One region of the Silvimonas sp. genome, then DNA from elsewhere that is predicted to be linked to it. Evidence: predicted binding sites of a transcription regulator. Region 1 holds the regulator's gene; each other region holds the start of a gene.
What was found. The regulator sigma-54, encoded in region 1, starts transcription at its own class of promoters, with help from an activator protein. The targets are predictions, from matches to a motif close to CTGGCACGCTTCATGCTT.

Region 1 (3,658 bases):
TCGCCGAAAATGGTGCGGATATTGAGCACGCCGATCCCCCGTACTTCCAGAAAATCGCGCAGCATCGGCGGACAGCGACCTTCCAGTGTTTCCGGGTTGGTGCGATAAACCTCAACTACATCGTCGGCCACCAGACCGTGGCCGCGTGAGATCAGCTCCAGTGCCAGTTCGCTCTTACCCATCGACGACTCGCCAGTCAGCAATACGCCCACTTCCAGCACGTCCAGAAACACGCCATGCAAGTGGGTGGAAACGGCGAGTGCCTTGGCCAGGTAATAGCGCAGCACGTCCATCAAATATGGCGATTGTTCGGTGGAGGTCAGCAGCGGTACGTGGTGACGTTCGGCACCTTCACGCAAGGTGTCGGGCACGGGCTGGCCATTGGCAACCACCATCAGTGCCATTTCATTGGCAAACAGGCGTTCGACCGAATCTTTCTGGGCCTCGGGGCTAAGACCGGCAAAATAATTGACTTCGGCAATCCCCAAAACCTGCACGCGGTTGGGGTGAATGAAGTTCAGGTGACCAACCAGTGCCAGACGCGGCTTTTGTTCGGCGGCATCATTGGTGAGCAGATTGTTGGCACCGGATTGACCTGCTACCCAGGTGAGCCTGAGCTTTTCCGCATTATCGATGAACAGCTGTCTAACGGTAATCTGCGGCATACGGTTCCCAGGTGGAAATCAGTTTCCAGGCCGCGTCCACGTCGCTGGCCGTTGCAAGTTGTTCGCGCACGGTTTTATCAGAAAAGAGCTGGGCCAGCTCGGACAATATCTGCAAATGCAGGTCGGTGGCGGCAGCGGGAACCAGCAACACAAAGACTAGGCTCACGGGTTTCCCGTCCGGCGCATCAAAAGGCACCGGGCTTTTTAGCCGGATAAACGCGCCGCTGGCTTCTTTCAGCCCTTTGATCCGGCCGTGTGGAATTGCCACACCTTGGCCCAGGCCGGTTGAGCCGAGTTTTTCACGGGCAAACAGGCTATCGAAAATAACGCTGCGCGCAATGGCGTGACTATTCTCGAACAGTATCCCCACCTGTTCGAAAACACGTTTCTTGCTGCCCACGTCCAAATCTAGAAACACATTATTGGCGGGCAGAATTCTGGATATCAGACTCATCGTGTTGCCGACTCACTGACCAAAGCGGCGGGCGTATCCTGCGCGCCCCACCTGTGACGAATTCCGATGGCTGCTTTTGCTCTATTCACCGGTCTGGATAGTGCTCACTGGAACTGCGAACCACACCGCATTTACGGTGCAATTTGATAAGTATTGCGCAATTTATTAGCCAGGACAGCGCAATCTTGCCCCATTAACGTGCCATTGCACTGCACAACCAATACTATTGTACCGCCCAGAATGCATAAACAAAAACGGGAACCAGTATTATTGGCTCCCGTTTGTTGTATCAAAGGACTGGTTAATGCCGGAAAGTCATTCCTCTTCGACGGTTTGCTGATGTTTGATCGCTTCGCCGCGATGATCCATCAAGCATTCTTTGTGTTTCACAATCTGCCGATCAAGTTTGTCGACCAGTAAATCAATGGCCGCATACATATCCTTGTCTGATGCCTCAACGTGGATGTCTTTTCCGCGAACCCGCACTGTGACATCGGCTTTCTGCTGCAATTTTTCTACAGACAGAATCGTGCTGACGTCTACAACCTGGTCGAAGTGTCGCGTTATCCGGTCGAGCTTGCTGGTAACGTATTCCCGTAAGGCCGGGGTCACTTCAACGTGATGTCCGCTGATGTTGAGGTTCATGGCATTCTCCTTCTGGTAAGCCATTAAGACACTGCACCGATAAGGGCTACAGGTTTTTGCGCAGATTGACGGGTGGAACGTTCATGCCCTCCCTGTACTTGGCAACGGTTCGCCGCGCAACCACGATCCCTTGCCCGGATAAAGCTTCGGCAATGGCGCTATCTGAGAGCGGCCGGGTTTTGTCTTCGTTCTGGATCATCTGTTTGATGAGCGCTTTGATGGCAGTGGCCGAACATTCGCCACCAGCTTCGGTGTCAACGTGACTGCCGAAGAAGTATTTGAACTCCAGCAGCCCACGCGGGCTGGTCATGTATTTCTGGGTGGTAACGCGGGACACGGTGGATTCATGCAGATCCAGTTCCATGGCGATATCGCGCAGGACGAGCGGGCGCATGGCGACTTCACCATGTTCGAAAAACGCACGCTGGCGTTCAACGATGGCCTGAGCGACCCGCAGAATGGTTTCAAAGCGTTGTTGCACGCTTTTCACCAGCCATTTGGCTTCTTGCAACTCGCGCGCCAGCACACCGCCTTCGCTACGTTGCAGGATATCTGCATAGACTTGATTGATGCGCAACCGCGGCATCGCGGCTGGATTGAGTCTCACCTGCCATTGCCCCTTGATCTTTTGCACCAGTACGTCAGGTACAACGTAACGTGGTGTCAATGCCGCCCATTGTGCTGCCGGGCGCGGATTCAGACTGGTGATCACACTTTGCGCGGCTTTCAGTGCCGCGTCGTCACATTTCAGTAACCTTTTGAGCTTAGTGTAGTCACGCCCGGCCAATAAATCGAGATGTTGTCCGACGATCTGTCGTGCCAGCTCGCAAGCGGGAGAAGGTGCAACCAGGCGCAACTGCAGGCCCAAAGCCTCCGCAGTATTGCGGGCACCCACCCCAACGGGATCAAACTGCTTGAGTCTGGCCAGTGCTACGGCCAGGTCATCAATTTCAAGCTCCAGATGTGTGACGATCTCCAGCGGGATTTGTTCCAGTAATTCTTCGAGGGACATTGGTAAAAATCCCTCATCGTCCACTGCGTCGATCATGAAAGCCAGGGCAGCATGGTCGCGCTCGGGCAAACGCAGCACCCCGGCTTGATCCAGCAGATGCTCGCGCAGCGTCAGCTCTTTGGCGACCTGGGTGGCCGGATCGAAGTCGTCATCATCGTCACCGTTGCGCGCATTGCCGGTGCCGCTACCCCAGTTCATGTCGTCGCCGCTGCCATCGTAGGCCGGTTCTTGCGGGGTGCTGTCGCTCTCGCCGGAAACAGGTTCGGGACTGTCGGAAGGGTTGCTGCCCCCACCATCTTGTTCCAGCAGCGGATTTTCCAGCAGGTAACGCTCGATTTCCGTCTGAAAATCGAGTGTGGACAACTGCAACAGCTTGATCGACTGCTGCAGCTGCGGGGTGAGGTTCAGTTGCTGCGAAAGACGCAGTTGAAGGGATTGCTTCATGCTGCGTTTATATCCAGACAAAGAGGGTGGCGGTTGATCGGCGCTTTGTGCATGGCGCGGTTACATGCGGAAATGTTCGCCCAGGTAAACCTTGCGCACTTGTTCGTTGGCAATGATTTCGGCCGGATGCCCGGATGCCATCACGGAGCCTTCAGAGATAATGTACGCCCGATCACAAATCCCCAGCGTTTCGCGCACGTTATGGTCGGTAATCAGCACGCCGATACCGCGGTCGCGCAGATAAGCAATGATGCGCTGGATATCCATCACCGCAATCGGATCGACCCCGGCAAAGGGTTCATCCAGCAAAATAAAGCGCGGATCAGCAGCCAGCGCGCGAGCGATTTCAGCGCGTCGCCGCTCGCCGCCAGACAAACTCATGGCACCGCTGTCACGCAGATGGGCAATGTGCAATTCATGCAGCAGTTCGTCCAGTCG
Region 2 (3,658 bases), on a different contig from region 1:
TTTGGGAATCTTGGACATCATGCGCTTGCGCGCGGCTTCGCGCTGCATCTGGCGGATGCGCCCCTTCACTTGCGGATCGCCTTCAGATTCTTTGTTCTCTTGCTTGACCTCTTCTTTGGTCATGCGCAGGTTTTTGTAGTAATCCCACAACTGCCAGGGCACATCGATGCCGGCAATCAAGCCCATGCTGCCAATCACCAGCGTGAGCGTATAGCGGGTCATCTGCCACAGATAACCGTAGCTTTCGGTGCTCGGCATGACGGCCAGTTGCAGCAATTGATCGCGCTCACGCCACAATACCAGGCAAGCCACGCCACCAATCAGGCCGGATTTGAGAATGGCTTTGCTCATGTCAACCAGCGCGCGCAAAGACACCAGGCGGCCCAGCCCTTTGGCCGGATTCAATCGGCCGAAATTGGGGGCCAGGGTTTCGGTGGTAAACAGCCAGCCGCCCAAAACCAGCGGGCTTACCAGCCCGGCGATGGCGCAGGCGATAGCGACCGGCAATACCGCGAACAGGGCGATGTGAAACACATTGGTCAGAAACGGGAACAGCAGCGTGGGGTCGGACGCCATGGTGCGGTTGAAGGTAAACGCCTGCATGAAAATGCCTGTGATCGCCTGAGCCAGCGATGGGCCGAGCGAAATCATCGAGAGCAAGCCGGTCATCATCACCGCAAACGAACCCAGTTCTTGCGAGCGCGGCACCTGCCCTCGCTTTTTCGCTTCCTCCAGCCGTTTGGCCGAGGCGGGTTCTGTTTTCTCTAGATCTGAATCTTCTGCCATCTGGCGATGATATCCCTGTCACTTTGCCGTTGTGGCGTGCCCCGAAGTTTAGCAGCAAGCGCTGCCGTGGCGGGAGCTGGCATTGGTTTTGCTTTTATAGAACCAACTCGTATTTCAATCTGTACCCAGATTCAGGATTACCCAATGGCTGCCGCGTCCTCTGTCAATTCGTTTCAAGCGTTTTCCGCCAGCTCTGCCGGGGCGACGCAACAAGCTGGCCACAGCAATGGCGTAGACTTTGGCGCAACGCTGGCCGATGCGCAGCAGACTGCCAAAAAGGCAACACCAGCGCCGGCGCCATCACCGTCTCCAACGCCGGCACCATCCCCCAGCCCGGCCCAGACCCAAGCCAAACAAGACGCCGCACAAAACGCTGACGCCAGTACTGATAGTGCGGCCAAAGCCAGCAAGGCCGCTGCACGCGAGGCCGCCGCGCAAGACAAAGACAACACAGCGACTGATGGCGATACCTCGTCGTGGCTGGCGATGTTGCAAGCCATGCTGATGCAGCCCGCCACCAACGTTACACCTACCGATCCAACCGCTGCGACAGCAACGTCTGGCGCTAGTTCGACGGACGCATTAGCCTCGCTGAACGCCATGCTGACAGCGCACCAGGGCAGCGTTAGCGACGACGCACTAACGGCGAGCGATGCCAAAGCGCTGTTGCAGGATATGAAAGCGGGGGACGGCAAAGCGGCGAATTCCATGGCGGATATTGCCGCAACCGACGGCAATTTCTTGCCGCTTTTGCAAAATGCCGCCGCTAATAGCGCCGCGACCACCAGCGATACGGACGACACCGCGCTGGCGCAATTGACGGCCGCGACTCAGCAACACCCCATCGCGGCCAATCAGGATCAAACTGCCAAACCGACCACCGCAGTTCACCAGATCGCCGTGCCGGTGACTGACAACAAGTGGGGCGACGCCGTGGCGCAACGGGTGTCGATGATGATTGGCAAGCAAGAGCAACAACTGGATATGCAACTGAATCCGCCGCATCTGGGCCCGATGGAAGTACGTTTATCCATGGCGCAGGACCAGGCGAGCGTAATCTTCACTTCGCAGCACGCCGGTGTGCGTGAGGCGCTGGCAGCGGCAACACCACGGTTGTCGGCATTGCTGGCCGATCAGGGCATTACCCTGACTAATGTGCAGGTGGCGTCAGACTCGCTTAACCAGCAAGCACAACAGCAACAAATGCAACGCCAGTTTGATGGCAGCAACGGCCAGAATCAGGGGCGCAGTCAGTGGGGGGGAGTCGCCGATGCCAGTCAGGCGGCGCTGACACCGGTAACCGGCACAATCCGCGTACCTGTCGCGCGTTCCGGTTTGAATCTATATATCTAGTTAGCGGATAAATCCGGCTAGCTCGCTTGCTTGCTCGTTTTATTACTTCAGACCCGCCTTCACGGCGGGAGTAGCCGCTTGTTTTCCGTCTGGTTTATGGGTATAACCCGGCCAGGTCTTGCAAATGCGATGTGGGTTGGTCTGGCACCGTTGAAGCCGGGTCAAAGCGGCTTTATGTCACTTTTACTGCGCTGCAATAATTTAAAAAGACCTGGAACGATACACGCATGAAAACCGGCTGGCATCAGTACGCCAGGCACGTGATAATGCAAAAACGAGAGGCGGGATTGGTGTGCCGTGCGCGCCAGGCCTGCAGATACAGTGCTGATCGCTGCAGGCGCGTTTGAATCCGCCGGGCGCAGGCAAGCAACGTAAACGTACGGAATAAACTATGGCTGAAGCCAAGGCGCCCAAAGGCAAATCCAAGCTGTTGTTATTTATTATTCTCGGCGTCGTCCTGGTGTTGGTCATCGCTGGCGGCGCTGCCGCTTTCCTGCTGATGCATAACAGCTCGGACAGCGCAGATGATGGTAGTGATTCGTCCTCCCATCAAAGCAAGGCCAAAGCCGAGAAGAAGAAAAATGATCATCCCCCGATTTTCGAAAAGCTGTCGCAGTTCACGGTTAATCTGAACTCGCCTGACGGGCAAACCATGCTGCAAACCGACATTGTGGTTGAAGTGGCGGATGCGGCATCAGAAGAAGATCTGAAAAACTTGCTGCCCAAAGTGCAGAACGAAGTGAACAAGCTCTTGCGCAGCAAAACACCAGAAGACATGAAGGCGCCAAACAGTACCGATAAACTGGGCAATGAGATTCGCCAGGCCATTAATAAAGTTCTGGGCGTTCATGCCGATGATCAGGGTGTGTTATCCGTTAATTTCACGACTTTCATCGTGCAATAACGGCGCGATAGCGCATAACGGTATTGGGCAATAAAAAGTAATAGTCAGTGCAATAACGAGCAATAACAGTTGGTAATTGCAGTAAACCGCAGGTTTTACGGGTAAACAGATCGTATCAATGGCAGACGATATTCTTTCCCAGGAAGAGGTCGACGCGCTTTTGCGTGGGGTGACCGGAGAGGAAGACGTCGTTGAGGAAAACCTCGACGCGGGTGCCGTGCGCGCCTATGACATTGGTCGGCAAGAGCGCATTGTGCGTGGGCGCATGCCTACGCTGGAAATCATCAACGAGCGCTTTGCCCGTAATTTGCGCATTGCCTTGTTTAATTTCATGCGCCGCAATGCTGAAATCAGCGTTGGTCCGGTGCGGGTGCAGAAATACAGCGAGTTCATTCGCAATCTGGCTGTACCCACCAATTTGAACCTGATCCAGATGAAGCCGTTGCGTGGCACCGGCTTGTTTATCTTTGATCCGGACTTCGTATTTCTGGTGGTCGATAATCTGTTTGGTTCAGATGGTCGTTATCACGTGCGGGTGGAAGGGCGGGACTTTACCCCGACCGAACAGCGCATTATCCAGCGCTTGCTGGACGTGGTGTTTGAAGAATATGCCAA
Region 3 (3,658 bases), on a different contig from region 1:
GTTGCGGCAATGACGCGCACATTCGCTTTGATCGGCGCCTGACCACCAACACGATAGAAATAGCCGTCCGACAAGACCCGCAGCAAACGGGTTTGCAGGTCGGAAGGCATGTCGCCAATTTCATCCAGAAACAGCGTGCCGCCTTCGGCTTGTTCAAACCGCCCCTGGCGCCGCGCTTCTGCGCCAGTGAACGAGCCACGCTCGTGACCGAACAATTCGGATTCCAGCAAATCCTTCGGGATCGCAGCGGTATTGATGGCAATAAACGGCTTGGCGGCTCGCGGGCTGTGGCGATGCAAAGCGCGCGCAACCAGTTCTTTACCGGAGCCGGATTCGCCGGTGATCATCACCGTGGCGGCCGATTGCGACAAGCGGCCAATGGCGCGGAACACATCCTGCATGGCGGGTGCCTGGCCGAGGATATCCGGGTTGGTTACCGGCGCCTCTTCGCCGCCGACCTGGCGGGCACCTTCCTGCAGCGCGCGCTGGATCAACGCAATGGCAGCATCAACATCGAACGGCTTGGGCAGATACTCAAACGCGCCGCCCTGGAATGCCGACACCGCGCTTTCCAGATCGGAATGGGCGGTCATGATGATCACGGGCAGGCCGGGATAATCCTTTTTGACCAGATCCAGAAAGGTCAGCCCCGATTCACCGGGCATGCGAATGTCACACACAATGGCTTCAGGAACTTCGCGGCCCAGCCGGGCGAGTGCTTCGGTCGCCGAGGCAAACGCGGCGTGGGCAATGTTTTCTCGTGCCAGCGCTTTCTCGAAGACCCAGCGGATGGAACGGTCGTCATCAATAATCCAGACAGTGCTCATGGATTCTCCGTAACTTGTGGTGACTGGGGTTCCGCTTGTTCAAAGCCCGTGTTGCGGGCAGGACATGAGCAAACGGTGTTCCCAGAGCGGTTGGTTTAGTTGTTCTTGGTTTTGTCGAAATCCTGCCAACCATTGAGCGGTAGCAGCATGTTGAAACAGGTGTAGCCCGGGCGGCTGTCAAAATCGATGGAGCCGTGGTGCTGGTTGATAAAAGTGTGCGCCAGGTGCAGGCCAATGCCGGTTCCACCCGGACGACCCGACACCAGCGGATAAAACAAAGTGTCCTTCAGGTGATCCGGAATCCCCGGGCCGTTATCGATAATCTGCAACTGGATGGCAATCGGGTAGCGTTGCCGATTGAGCGTGACCTGCCGCGCCACGCGAGTACGCAGCATGATTTCGCCCACACCATCCATGGCTTGAATGGCATTGCGCATGATGTTGAGTACGGCCTGGATCAGTTGTTCGCGATCGCCAATCAGCGTGGGCAGACTGGTGTCATAGTCACGCTTGATCGCCAAGCCATTGGGTGTTTCCGCCAGCATCAACGAGCGCACGCGCTCCAGTACTTCATGAATCGACAATTCGGCCAGTTGCGGCAAGCGATGCGGCGTCAGCAGCCGATCCAGCAGGCTTTGCAGGCGTTGCGATTCCTCAATGATGACCTGCGTGTATTCCTTCAGTTGCGGGTCATGCAATTCGCGCGACAGCAATTGCGCGGCACCGCGAATGCCTCCCAGCGGGTTTTTGATCTCATGTGCCAGATTGCGGATCAGCTCGCGATTAGCCTGTTGCTGCGCTTGCAGGCGCTCTTCATTGGCGATTTTGCGTTGCTGGTCAATCTGGCGGATTTCCGCCAGCGCCGCAGCCTCGGTGCTTTCAATCGGGCTGGCGGTGAGAGAAACGTAGACTTCGCCATGCGAGGTGTTCAGCGCGATTTCGTGTTCGGTGAGGCTGACGTTATCGCGACTGGCGTTGTACAACGCCTGGGCGACCGGATTGTCCGGGCCGAGGCAGTCGGTCAGCGACATCCCCAGGCAGTCGTCACGCAGACCCAGCAGATCGGCCGCAGTCGGGTTGTAATAGACCAGCGCGCCATCTTCGCGTGTGGCCAATACCGCAGCATCGAGAAATTCCAGTCCAGCGAACGTGGCAGGAGTAGGGCTTTTTGTCATAGGGTGCGGTCTATGTAAAACGTGCGTCGAACAAGGCGTAAAGCATGCGTGGTGGCGTGTGCCGGTTCCGCGGCTTCTTTCATGCGGCTTAACCAAGCAATTAGCGGGCCAGCTTGCAGATGGCATGCACAAGGCGGTTTGAGGACCAGAAACCTGGGTATTGCACACATATGGTGCATTATAGGTGTCGTTGTGGTGCACTGCCCCGTGATGGGGAGCTAACACCGCAAAAACAGATCAGTGGATTGATCAGGATGGGGCAAATCGCGGCGCGGGCTAGCCGGTGACGATGGCTGACGGCGATGGAGCTGGCGACGCGAATGGAGATAACAGGCTGGTTGAATGCCCAAAGCGGATAAAACCGGCCGCGGCTGGAAGGCGCTACTTCTGTGCGCCCAGCCTGACAGCGCTATTTACTGCGTGCCAGTTCCTGTTGCAACGCGGCCACGTTCTTTTCATGTACCGTGGCGTTGTCACGCAAGCGACTCACCCGATCCTGGTATTTGGCGGAATTGGCTTGGGCATCCGGGCTGGCTTGAGCATCGCTGAGCGCCCGGCGGGAGTCGGCCAGCGCTTGCTGCTCGGTATTCAGCTCGTCTTGCAGAATCTGCTTGCGGTTGGAATCGCGCGATTTCTGGGTGGCGCTGTCGACGCGAGGAAAGTCAGCCGGACTGGGCGCTGTAACCCGGGTGCCGGATGCGCCAGTGCCTTTGCCGCGCGCTTTATTGCCCATGGGGATCGGGTCGGTATATACCCGGCTCGCACCGTGCATAGGCAGATTGGAAAACGTGATCCGGCCATCGGCATCAACATATTTATAGATATCTGCGTGCGCGAACGCGGCCAGCAGACTCAGTGTGACAATGGCGGCAAAACGGGGTAGCAAACGACAAATAGACATGGGACGGAACCTTACCACAGCGGGCCTCAAGCCGGCCGGTCACTATGACCGAGTGGTCGATCTGGTGCGATCAAATCACGCACGCGTTGTTTCAATTCTTTGGCTTCGGGAAAGCGCCCTTCAATTTTGCGATCCCAAATCACCTGATCCTGGCAATGCACCAGGAAAATCCCGCCAGTGCCGGGTTGCAATGCCACCTCGCCCAGTTCTTCGGCGAAAGTGTTGAGCAACTCTTGCGCCAGCCAGGCCGAGCGTAATAACCAGTTGCACTGGGTGCAATAGCGAATACTCACACGCGGTGTGGCAGGCCCGGCGCTGATTTCGGTCATTGGTTGCTCCTGATTCAAAACGCGACACCCAAGGTCCGTAGCGCGGCTTCGGTCGCTGCCGCACTGGTGTGATGAATGCCATGCCAACCTAACGCACTCGCCGCCCGGGCGTTGGCCTGGTTGTCGTCAATAAATACCAGTTCTTGGGGTTGCAAGTCGGGCAGATCACGGGCGATGCGCCGGAACATCTCGTGATAAATGGCTGCGTCGGGTTTGATTAGCCCAAGTCGGCCAGAGACGACGATGTCCCGAAAGCGGCGCAGGAAAGGGTAGTTGTCCCATGCGTAGGGAAAGGTCTCGGCCGACCAGTTGGTCAGGCCGTAGAGTGGCACCTGGGCGTGTTCCAAGTCTTCCATCAGTTTGATGCCTTCGACCAGCGTGCCTTTGAGCGATTCCGGCCAGCGTTCGTAGAACGCACGGATCAAT
Region 4 (3,658 bases), on a different contig from region 1:
CGCCCTTGCGGCAATTCATGCCTGCCCTGTCGGGCACGTTATCGGACTTATCTGATTAATTCGTTTGTGACTGCAAGTAACACGGCTAAAGCGGCTTAGCTGATCTGTTTGACATCACTCAGATTGACTGTTGAGCCATTGCCCAACTGCACTTGCACGCCGCTACTACCCAGAATCACGCTGGTAGCGGTTTGCCAGCCATCTACCGTGAGGGTGGATTGCGCACCGGAAGAACTCATGCCAGAAGCCACTATCGCGTAGTTACCCGCTGGCGCCTTGGTGCCATCGGACAGCGTGCCGTCCCAGTTGATTGCGTTCATCTGCCCGGCAGTTGGCGTATTGGTCATTTGATCAACCACCTGGCCAGTGGTTAGCGACACCACTGAAACCTGCATCTGCGAAGTACCGGCCGGCACGTCAATCTGTGCTTGCAGCGGCGTGGTGCCGTCAAACGCAAAGCTCTTGGTCGGTGCCATGACCTGTTTGCCGATCAGCGCAGCGGACTGCAACGCCTGGCTGGAACTGAACAGCGACGACATCGACGACATGGTCTGATTAAGCTGCTGCACGCCACTCACAGTGCTGATCTGCGCCAGTTGCGAGGTCATCTGCGAGTTATCCATTGGATTGGTTGGATCCTGATTCTGCAATTGCGCTACTAGCAACTGCATGAACTGATCCTGCAAACCAGCGGCCGAACCCGAGGCAGTACCACTGGCGCTGCTGGTGCTGGATGTACCGCTAAGCGCAGCGTTGAGTTTGCTGAAATCAAACCCGCTACCTACTGTTGTTGCCATCTGGCTACTCCCTCAATCCGCTATTCAATCAGGCCGTGGCGAGCTGCAAGGTACGCTGCAGCAGGGTTTTGGCGGTATTCATTACATCGGCGTTGGTCTGATAAGAACGCGACGCCGACAACATATTGGTCATTTCTTCAACCACATTCACGTTAGGCATGGCTACGTAACCATTGGCATCGGCCACCGGGTTGTGTGGGTCATACATCAAACGCGGTGGTGTCTGGTCTTCAACCACCTGAGCAACTTTCACGCCCACGCCACCAGCTGGTCCGATCGGGGTAGCCTGAAACACCACTTGCTTGGCGCGGTACGGCTGGCCGTTGGAACTGGTGGCCGACTCGGCATTCGCCAGATTGCTGGCCACCGTATTCAAGCGCATCGACTGCGCCTGCATGGCCGAAGCCGAGATATCAAACGTGCTGAACAAAGACATGATCTAGTTGCTCCGCGGTCAGGACGATGCGGACGTCAGCGCAGTGCGCATCGTGCTCATCCGGTTCTGCATAAAAGTGATCGAAGCCTCGTAGCGCAGCGTGTTATCCGCAAAATCGCGCATCTCGGTATTCATATCTACGGTGTTGCCATCAATCGAGGGTTGGACCTCGCTGCGGTACTGCAGTTGCGGGGCAAACAAGTCTGTAGTGCCCTGCGGTTGCAGATGGCGCGCATCGGTTGCGGCCAAAGTACCGGCGTTCACCTGGGAAGCACTCAGCGCCGACTTGAACGCGGTCGAAAAATCGAAATCGCGAGCCTTGTATTGCGGCGTATCGCCGTTGGCAATATTCGACGACAACACTTCCTGACGGTACCCGCGCAACTTCATGGCGGTTTCCTGTGTTTGGAAATAGCTATCCAGCGAACTCATCATGGCCAAAGGCTTCCAGGTGTGTGACTGGACTCACAGAAGCAGGAAGTATGCCAGAAAACAAACCATTGATTTATAACGACTTAATTTTTATGCATATGGGATGCCCGGCAAGTTTTGCCGGTCTGCCAAGAGCGTGAGCGGCAGTGCAATGCCCGGCCCGCTTAAAACGCGTCGTTTATCAGCGACAGGCCAGAAAGCCGATTTCACTGGCGTCAGCCCGATTACCGCGCACGGCATGACGCCTGACGGCGACAGGCGGTAGCAACATTTTCGTAATTCGCATCAACAAAAAACAACATCTATTTGTTTATAAAAGATATTTTCATTGTGGCACGGCAATTGCACTAGAAGGGGTAGACGTGGAAATACCGATATTTCGCGCACCCTCTGACGTAATTCCAAGGAGTACCCATGTTCTCGTCGAAGCAACAATCGCCCATCCTCAATAAAAACCAGAGCAGCCTGACCAATCGCAGCGCGCACGCCGATGCGGGCAGCAGCCAACCCTATCCACCCGCCGGTGACAATCTGCGCCCTGACGGCGTACCCGCCAGCGTTCAGGCAACCAAAGCAGTGGTACCGGTAGCACCCGCCGCCACTGCAGATACCGGCGGCAACCGGCTGATCGTCGGCCCGGATGTAAAACTGCGCGGAGCCGAGATTCTGGATTGCGACACGCTGGTAGTTGAAGGCCGCGTAGAAGCCACCATGGATAGCCGCGTTATCCGCATCGCCGAAGGTGGCTCGTTCTCGGGCAAGGTGAGCATTGATGTGGCCGAAGTCCACGGCACCTTTGAAGGTGAACTGACCGCACGCGAGCAGTTGATCATCCACGCTACTGGCCGTGTCAAAGGCACCATCCGTTATGGCAAGCTGCTGATTGAATCAGGCGGGATGATTTCGGGTGAGATTGAATCGCTGGCAGATGCACGCAAATTTGCTGGTGAAGACAAGTCGTCCAACGTCACTCGGCTGAGTGCTGCGGGCTAAGTCGGGATCTTTCCTGCCATGCAAAACGGGCGCTTTATGCGCCCGTTTTGTTTTTCGCCCTTCCAGCGGTGTATTCATCGGCCCCACTTGGCCAGCCGCACTTCGCCAGCCGCACTTCGCCAGCCGCACTAAAAATGGCGGTGAAACCACGCCTTGGTTTTGCGGATGGTTTTATCCACCGGGTGGTGATCGTGATGATGGTGCGCCGTGGTTTCCGCAGCGGCCAGCGGTGCGGCCATCAGCAAAGGAATCAACACCATCAGCGCTAGCGAACATTTCAGAAAGTGGTCATGGGTAAACAGGTCAATGGATATCGAACGTATATCAACGCATGCAAGCGTAATGGCGCTCAGTTCAGCAAGCCCGCCGCCACATTGATCGACAAACCCAGCACACTCAGATTGAAAACAAACGCCAATACCGATTGCGCCAGCACGACACGCCGGGTTGCGCTGTCCCCCACCGCAACATCCGCGGTCTGGCAAGCCACCGCGATGGTGAACGAGAAGTACAGAAAATCCCAATACGCGGGTTCGGCGGGGTTATCCGGAAACAGCACCGGCTTCTTGTCATGCGTGGCGCAGATATAAAACTGATGCGCGTAGTGAATGGCAAACGAAGTGGGCAGCATCAACCACGCCCCCACCAGCGTAATGGCCGTAAAACCAATTCGGGTGAATTGGTGGATGCCCGACGCACTTTTGACGCTGGCCAATTCAATCAGAATGGTGACAAGACTCACCACGCAAGCCAATGCCACGGCGGCCAGCACAATTTCGGCGTTTTCATCCTGCGCCTGGGCAATCTGGCGAATCCTTGCAGGCTCCGCCCTGATCATCATCGCCCACACCGTGGCCAGGTAAACCCAGACGGTAACGTTCCAGGCGGCCAGTGCCCGCGTCAACCCGGTTACTGCGCCGGGCCATAGCAGATAAAACAGCACGCCCAGCGCAATGGCGATCATCAGCCGCGGGCGGGCCTTCATCAAACCACCGACACG

Region 2: P4L78_RS02295 (flagellar hook-length control protein FliK) is a predicted target of sigma-54. The motif match lies at 863-880, and genes of this name have one in related genera.
Region 3: glnL (nitrogen regulation protein NR(II)) is a predicted target of sigma-54. The motif match lies at 2,097-2,114, and genes of this name have one in related genera.
Region 4: flgB (flagellar basal body rod protein FlgB) is a predicted target of sigma-54. The motif match lies at 1,705-1,722, and genes of this name have one in related genera.

What each region holds. Positions count from the first base shown of each region.
Region 1 covers NZ_JARLJK010000009.1:101,913-105,570, forward strand. The annotation lists gene hprK (HPr(Ser) kinase/phosphatase) at 1-665, opposite strand, end outside; gene ptsN (PTS IIA-like nitrogen regulatory protein PtsN) at 646-1,119, opposite strand; gene hpf (ribosome hibernation-promoting factor, HPF/YfiA family) at 1,435-1,764, opposite strand; gene P4L78_RS00695 (RNA polymerase factor sigma-54) at 1,811-3,220, opposite strand; gene lptB (LPS export ABC transporter ATP-binding protein) at 3,281-3,658, opposite strand, start outside.
Region 2 covers NZ_JARLJK010000054.1:158,217-161,874, forward strand. The annotation lists gene flhB (flagellar biosynthesis protein FlhB) at 1-786, opposite strand, end outside; gene P4L78_RS02295 (flagellar hook-length control protein FliK) at 931-2,139, shown strand; gene fliL (flagellar basal body-associated FliL family protein) at 2,531-3,043, shown strand; gene fliM (flagellar motor switch protein FliM) at 3,162-3,658, shown strand, end outside.
Region 3 covers NZ_JARLJK010000131.1:48,357-52,014, forward strand. The annotation lists gene ntrC (nitrogen regulation protein NR(I)) at 1-827, opposite strand, end outside; gene glnL (nitrogen regulation protein NR(II)) at 923-2,002, opposite strand; gene P4L78_RS15410 (DUF4124 domain-containing protein) at 2,412-2,903, opposite strand; gene P4L78_RS15415 (SelT/SelW/SelH family protein) at 2,930-3,232, opposite strand; gene P4L78_RS15420 (HAD family phosphatase) at 3,247-3,658, opposite strand, start outside.
Region 4 covers NZ_JARLJK010000122.1:109,523-113,180, reverse strand. The annotation lists gene P4L78_RS13250 (flagellar hook assembly protein FlgD) at 96-797, opposite strand; gene flgC (flagellar basal body rod protein FlgC) at 826-1,233, opposite strand; gene flgB (flagellar basal body rod protein FlgB) at 1,252-1,665, opposite strand; gene P4L78_RS13235 (polymer-forming cytoskeletal protein) at 2,080-2,658, shown strand; gene P4L78_RS13230 (hypothetical protein) at 2,787-2,918, opposite strand; gene P4L78_RS13225 (DUF1345 domain-containing protein) at 3,008-3,658, opposite strand, start outside.